One region of the Marinobacter sp. KMM 10035 genome, then DNA from elsewhere that is predicted to be linked to it. Evidence: predicted binding sites of a transcription regulator. Region 1 holds the regulator's gene; the other holds the start of a gene.
What was found. Region 1 encodes FliA, which starts transcription of late flagellar genes. Its sites were predicted from a motif close to CTAAAGTTTNNNNNNNNNNNGCCGNTAA; they were not measured.
Positions count from the first base shown of each region.

Region 1 (3,419 bases):
GCATCGGTCATCAGGGACAGGACTTCTTTCTGCTCCGGGCTGCGCGGATCTATCTGGAAGTTGCGAATTGCCTCATGAAGCGTTCGCGTCAAACGGCCGACTTCACGATAAAGACTCTGGTCCCTGACCTCGCTTAACTCGTTGATCAGGTTCATAGCGCTGGCATAATCACCGCGCTCAACGCTTTGGGCGAGCTCTGCTGCCTGGTGCCGGAGCTTTTCGGTCACTTCTGGCTCAAGACCCCGATGGATCTTCTTGTTATCGCTCATACGACCCATCCAATTTCCAGTTACTGAATTCGTTCAAAAATCTTCTCGATTTTTTCTTTTAGAACGGCTGCAGTAAATGGTTTTACCACGTACCCATTTACGCCAGCCTGAGCCGCTGCAACAATCTGGTCACGTTTGGCTTCGGCGGTAACCATCAAAACAGGAAGGGTTTTCAGGTTTTCATCGGCCCGCACGGCCTTGAGCAGATCAAAGCCAGACATTCCCGGCATGTTCCAATCCGTCACAAGAAAGTCGTACTTGCCACTTTTCAGCATGGGCAAAGCCGTATTGCCGTCATCCGCTTCATCAGTATTGGTGAAGCCCAGATCACGGAGCAGGTTTTTGATGATCCGTCGCATTGTGGAGAAGTCATCCACAATGAGAATTTTCATGTTTTTGTCCAAAGGGACCTCCAGTTATTAAGACCCGGAATTCGTTTTGACCTTTGCGCTTAAAGTGTAGCAGGCCGCTGATTTAACCATGTATTGTCTGATCTTTATCGCGCTTGTAAAGCATCGGTTACCAAATACTACACTTCATCAGAACCCTGAAGTCTCCTGCCACGCCTAGCTGTGCTCCTCAAGGCGCCACTCGGACAGCCTTCCACGCAATCTCAACGCGGCCTGACTGTGAATCTGGCTAACTCTACTTTCACTGACACCCAACACAGCGCCAATCTCTTTGAGGTTGAGCTCTTCCGTGTAATACAGGCTCAGCACAAGCTTTTCCCGCTCGGGAAGCAGCTCAATCTCGGCCGCCAGGTTGCTGCGAAACGAATCAGATGTGAGATCATCCAGCGGATTATCCCGGGCCTCTGTTTCTTCTATCGGCAGCTCACCGGATTCATTGAGCTCATCAAGACTAAAAAGCCGTCCGCTATTGGTGTCGGCCAGAGTGGCGTGGTACTCCGAAAGCTCCATATCGAGCTCTTCGGCCACTTCAAAGTCTTGGGCTTCGCGACCCTCTCGATCTTCTACGGCCTTGATTGCACGGGCGACACGACGGGCGTTTCGGTGAACAGAGCGCGGCACCCAGTCGCCTTTGCGAATTTCATCCACCATGGATCCACGGATGCGAATTCCAGCATAGGTTTCAAAGGTTGCGCCTTTGGTCGAACTATAGCGCTGTGCGGCCTCCAACAACCCGATCATGCCCGCCTGCATGAGGTCGTCGAGCTGCACCGAGGCCGGTAGCCGAGCCAAAAGATGAAGTGCGATTTTCTTTACCAGGGGGGCGTGAGTTTCTATGAGGTCCGAGGGACTTTTCACACCAGCCTGATGATAAATTCCCAGGTTTTTCGCCAATGTCATGCATCCGGTTTTATTTTTTACGGGATCCGTTTCAGACTTCGACGAGCCGCTCCACAAAGAACTCCAAGTGTCCGCGGGGTGATGAAGGCAGTGGCCAGCTTTCTACCTTGTCAGCCAGTGCCTTGATCGCAAGCGACGCTTTCGCTCGGGGGTATGCATCCAGCACGGCTTTCTGGCGCTGAACGGCTTTCTTCACAGCTTCGTCGTAGGGCACCATACCTACATATTGTAGTGCCACATCGAGAAATCGTTCGGTTACCCGGGTTATTTTTTCAAATAAATGGCGGCCTTCCTGCTCACTACTCACCTGATTGGCAAGGATGCGGAAGCGATTAGTACCGTAATCACGGTTCATCAGCTTAATCAGAGCGTAGGCATCCGTTATGGATGTGGGCTCATCGCACACCACCAACAGCAGTTCTTGCGAGGCCCGCAAAAAACTTACAACAGACTCTGAAATCCCGGCCGCTGTATCCACAATAAGCACATCAATTTGATCGCCCAGCTCGCTGAATGCGTTAATCAGGCCCGCGTGTTCCATGGGACTGAGCTGAGTCATGCGCTGAGTTCCGGAAGATGCCGGTACAATCTTCACCCCGCCAGGGCCATTTACCAGAACGTCCCGGAGGTCACATTCTCCTGCCAAAACATCCTGCAAGGTACGATTGGCGGTTACCCCGAGCAGCACATCAAGATTTCCCAGGCCCAGATCGGCATCGAGCAACACAACGCGCCTGCCTTTTTGAGCCAGAGCGATGCCAAGATTAACTGAAATATTGCTCTTGCCGACCCCGCCCTTGCCGCCGGAAACCGCGATCACCTGTACCGGATGTGCTTTGCTCATACTGTTTATAATCTCTCGCCAGGATTAACCGGATATGGTTCATAGCCGGATACAACTCGGAACTTCAGAGCCTCACGCAATTTCCCGCGGGCGCTCTGTGCCAGGCAACGTCTCTGCCGCTGCCTGCTGCTGAAGCAATTTCAGGCGCTCAACGCCTAAACGAACAAGTGGAACTGCTTCAGCATGATGCAGATCCCCCGGGATTTTTTGTCCATCTGTGTAGTAGGCAACCGGCAACCCGGTTTCCATCACAAAGCCCAAAGATTCGCCCAGAGTCAGGGCCTCGTCAATCTTGGTCATCACACAGCCTGTAAGACCTGCCATCTTATAGCAATGCCAGACGGATTTCATAATGCGCGGCTGGCTAGTTGCAGAAACCACCAGGTGTGTCCGGACCTTATGATGACTACGGGCCAACTCTGCCAACTGCTCTTGATACCCTCTATCTGTGCTGGTTAGACCCGCTGTATCAATCAACACCAGGTGCCGATCTGACAGCTCATCAAGAATATCGTCAAGGGTGTTGCTTTCATCCACCACTCGCACCGGCACATTCAATATACGGCCAAATACGAAAAGCTGTTCATGGGCCGCAACCCGGTATCTATCTGTCGTAACCAGAGCGATTGAATCGGCACCGTGTTTCAGCACGTAACGCGCTGCAAGCTTACCTATGGTGGTTGTTTTTCCAGAACCTGTAGGGCCAACCAATGCGTATACACCGCCTTCGTCAAGCCATTCCTGATTGGGTGTGCGTACGCCCGCAACGAGCATTTTAAGTGACTGCTTCCATCCGTCTTCCAGCTTGCCGCCTTTGTGGCGACGGGAGAGCGAGCCTGCCAGGTCCGTACCAAGACCAAATTCCTGGAGTCGTTCTGCAAGCCGCTGCTGAACCGCATTGATACCGGGTTTCTGCGGCTCACCAGGCTGGCCACTCATTAGATCCCGCAACGAGCTGATTTCCGCACGCATGCGCGCAAGCTCATCGGAATAGTT
Region 1 covers NZ_JBBVMG010000001.1:1,927,637-1,931,055, reverse strand. The annotation lists gene AADB16_RS08685 (protein phosphatase CheZ) at 1-269, opposite strand, end outside; gene cheY (chemotaxis response regulator CheY) at 290-673, opposite strand; gene AADB16_RS08675 (RNA polymerase sigma factor FliA) at 836-1,579, opposite strand; gene AADB16_RS08670 (MinD/ParA family protein) at 1,611-2,423, opposite strand; gene flhF (flagellar biosynthesis protein FlhF) at 2,496-3,419, opposite strand, start outside.

Region 2 (3,419 bases), 1.1 Mb from region 1:
ATAGGCCAGCCGCCGCTCTTCCTCCATGCGCCCCGGCTCTTCCAGAGACATGCTGTGAGGGAACAAACCCTCTTCAACACCGGCAAGGAATACCAACGGGAATTCCAAGCCTTTTGCAGAGTGCAAAGTCATGAGCTGCACACTGTCTTCGTGATCTTCCGCCTGAGATTCGCCAGCATCCAGAGCTGCCTGAGCAATAAACTCCGAGAGCGGGTCCACACCCTCTTCCACATCAAAATCTGCAAGGGCGTTAACCAGCTCTTCCAGGTTCTCCACCCGCGCCTGAGCCTTCTCGCCTTTTTCACTGGCGTGGTAGTCCTTCAGGCCGCTGGCTTCGATGGTCTGCTTCATAAGCCCATGAAGCGACGCGCCTTCAGCCATCGCAGACAGCTCTTCTATAATATCGAGGAACGCCTGCAGCCCGGTTTTGGCACGACCTTTCACCTGCCCGGCCGCCAGCAATCGCTCGGCCGACTCCCATAGAGATATGCTCAGGTTGCTTGCATATTCACGCAGCTCCGCCAGGCTTTTTGCGCCTATGCCACGGGTGGGCAAGTTCACCACTCGCTCGAAGGCTGCATCGTCCCGCCGGTAGTGCACCAAGCGCAAGTAAGCCAAGGCGTTGCGGATTTCCTGGCGGTCGTAAAAGCGCAGGCCGCCGTACACCCGGTAAGGGATGCCCTGGCGCATCAAGGACTCTTCCAGCACCCGGGATTGGGCGTTGGAGCGGTACAAGATGGCGGATTCGCTACGCAGGTTGCCTTCATTGACCCAGCTGGAGATGCTGTCGGCGATATAGTTGGCTTCGTCCTGCTCGTTGAATGCTGCGTACAGACTGATGGGCTCACCTTCCACGCCATCTGTCCAAAGCTCTTTACCGAGCCTGCCCTGGTTGTTGGCAATTACGGCATTAGCAGCTTTCAGAATCAGCTGTGTAGAGCGGTAGTTCTGTTCCAGGCGCACCAGCCGGGAGTTCGGAAAATCCCGTTGGTACTGCTGGATATTCTCTATTTTGGCGCCACGCCAGCCGTAAATGGACTGGTCGTCATCGCCCACCACAGTCAGTGGTACACGATTACCCGCAAGAACCTGCAGCCAGGCGTACTGAATTGTGTTGGTGTCCTGAAACTCGTCCACCAGAATATGCTGAAACCGCTGTTGGTAATGGGCCAGCAATTCCGGCCGGTGCAGCCAGAGTTCGTGGGAACGCAGCAGCAACTCGCCAAAATCCACCAGCCCACTCTGTTGGCAAAGTTCTTCGTATCGGCGGTACACCTTCACCATAGTGGAAGTGAAGTGATCCCCCGGGTTTTCCTGAATATGATCGGCCCGCAACCCTTCGTCTTTCTGGCTGCTGATAAACCATTGAGCCTGCTTGGGCGGGAACTGGCTCTCATCAATCTGGGCCTCCCGCATCACCCGCTTGACCATGCGCAGCTGATCATCGCTGTCCAGCACCTGAAAGTTCTCCGGCAGCCCGGCATCCTTCGAGTGCGCTCTTAGCAAACGATGGGCGATACCGTGGAAGGTACCAAACCAAAGCCCCCGTGATGGAATGTTCATCATCTCTTCAATGCGATAACGCATCTCTTTGGCGGCCTTGTTGGTAAAGGTCACCGCCAGAATCCCCGTAGGCGGAACCCGATCCACCTGCATCAACCACGCAATCCTGTGCACCAACACCCGGGTTTTGCCACTGCCGGCACCGGCTAGCACCAACAGGTGGTCATTTTGTGCCGTAACCGCCTCACGCTGGGCATCATTCAGGGAATCGATAATGTGGGAGACATCCATGGAAAATCACTATAGTCCGGAGAATGGGGAATTCAGATAAAAGATTATAACAAGTCAAAGCCGAGCCTGCCCCGCTCCCGCTCGATGGTTTATCGTTTAGACTCGCCTCACTATAAAGTTACTGCAAAATCAGCCGACAACAGAAGATAACAGTACGAAACACAATCACCATTTCGTCTACCCATAGCAACCTATATGATCGTGCCGCCACACTGGGTTGTTCCGTCAGGAAAAGACTATGCTGTCATCACTTAAAATCTCACAAAAACTTGGCTTACTGGTCAGCATTGCCATCCTCGCATTCGTGATCAGTCAGGGCTTCGCATTTATAACAGAACGCTCCAACTCTGAGCGCCTGAGCGAGGTAAAAGATCGCCTTTATCCAACGCTGGAGCTGACCACCATCAACGAAGGCCAGTTGAAGTTGATGGAGCAACAAATCAGTGGTGCAGTTACCACGGGGGACGACCAGCAACTGGAAGCAACCCAGGCGTATCGAGACACCATTGCGACCAACCTGGAAAAAATTGCGGAACTGAGCCCCGCCCAAGCCAGCAACATCCAAAAGCTGAGCCGAGACCTCGACAATTACTACGACAACGCGTCGCGCCTTGCCACCTCCATTATTGACGGCACCGCCGACTTCACTCGCATTGGTGACGACGCGGCCCGCAACGCAGCGCGCCTGGAGCAGCTACAGGCCGGCCTGAACACCATGCTTGAAAACAATCGGGCGCGGTTCCAGAGCGCTATTTCGGAAACCGCCGAAGCCTCAAGCAACGCCCAGACTCTGGCACTGATTATCCTGGTCTCTACGGTTGTTGTGCTGATTGCAATCAGCCTGGTGATCGGCCGCTCCATATCCGCCAGCCTTACCCAGATTATCGACTCCCTGAAGAACATGGCTTCCGGCGAAGGTGACCTGACCCGGCGCCTGAACTACGAAGGCCGGGATGAGCTTCGGGAGCTAGTGAACCAATTCAACCTGTTCGTTGCCAAGCTGCATAAATCGTTTGCCACTATCAGCGATGACGTGAACGGACTGAACACCGCCACAGGCCATCTGACCAATGCCAGCCGAGCAAACCTTGAGCGCATCAGCAGCCAGGCCCAGGCCATTTCATCCACCCGAAACTCGGTTGATGAGCTGGTAAAAAGTGTTGAGGAAGTTGCCGGTTTTGCTTCAAGTGCATCGGATCAAACCCAGGACGCTGCGCGCTTCGCCCAATCGGGCCAGGAGAAAGTGCAGAATAACGTCGCGACCATCCGCGAGCTGGTCGGCGACATTGAAAAAACTGCGGGCCTGGTGAACCAGTTTGATGAGTTCTCCGCCCGGGTTGGCGGCCTTCTGGACACTATTCAAACCGTTGCAGAACAAACCAACCTGCTGGCTTTGAACGCTGCCATTGAAGCCGCCCGCGCGGGCGAACATGGCCGCGGTTTCGCAGTTGTGGCTGATGAAGTGCGCGGGCTTGCCGTGCGCACCCATAAAGCAACGGAAGAGATTCAGGGCGTAATTTCCGAACTTTCCAAGCTTTCGTCTTCCGCGGTCACCTCCATGAAAGCCAGTGTGAACAAGGCCCATGAAGGCGTGGAAGCGACCACTGAATCCGGCGAGATCCTGT
Region 2 covers NZ_JBBVMG010000001.1:867,531-870,949, reverse strand. The annotation lists gene uvrD (DNA helicase II) at 1-1,794, opposite strand, end outside; gene AADB16_RS03785 (methyl-accepting chemotaxis protein) at 2,033-3,419, shown strand, end outside.
Region 2: a site for FliA is predicted at 1,907-1,934, ahead of AADB16_RS03785 (methyl-accepting chemotaxis protein). Genes of this name have one in related genera too.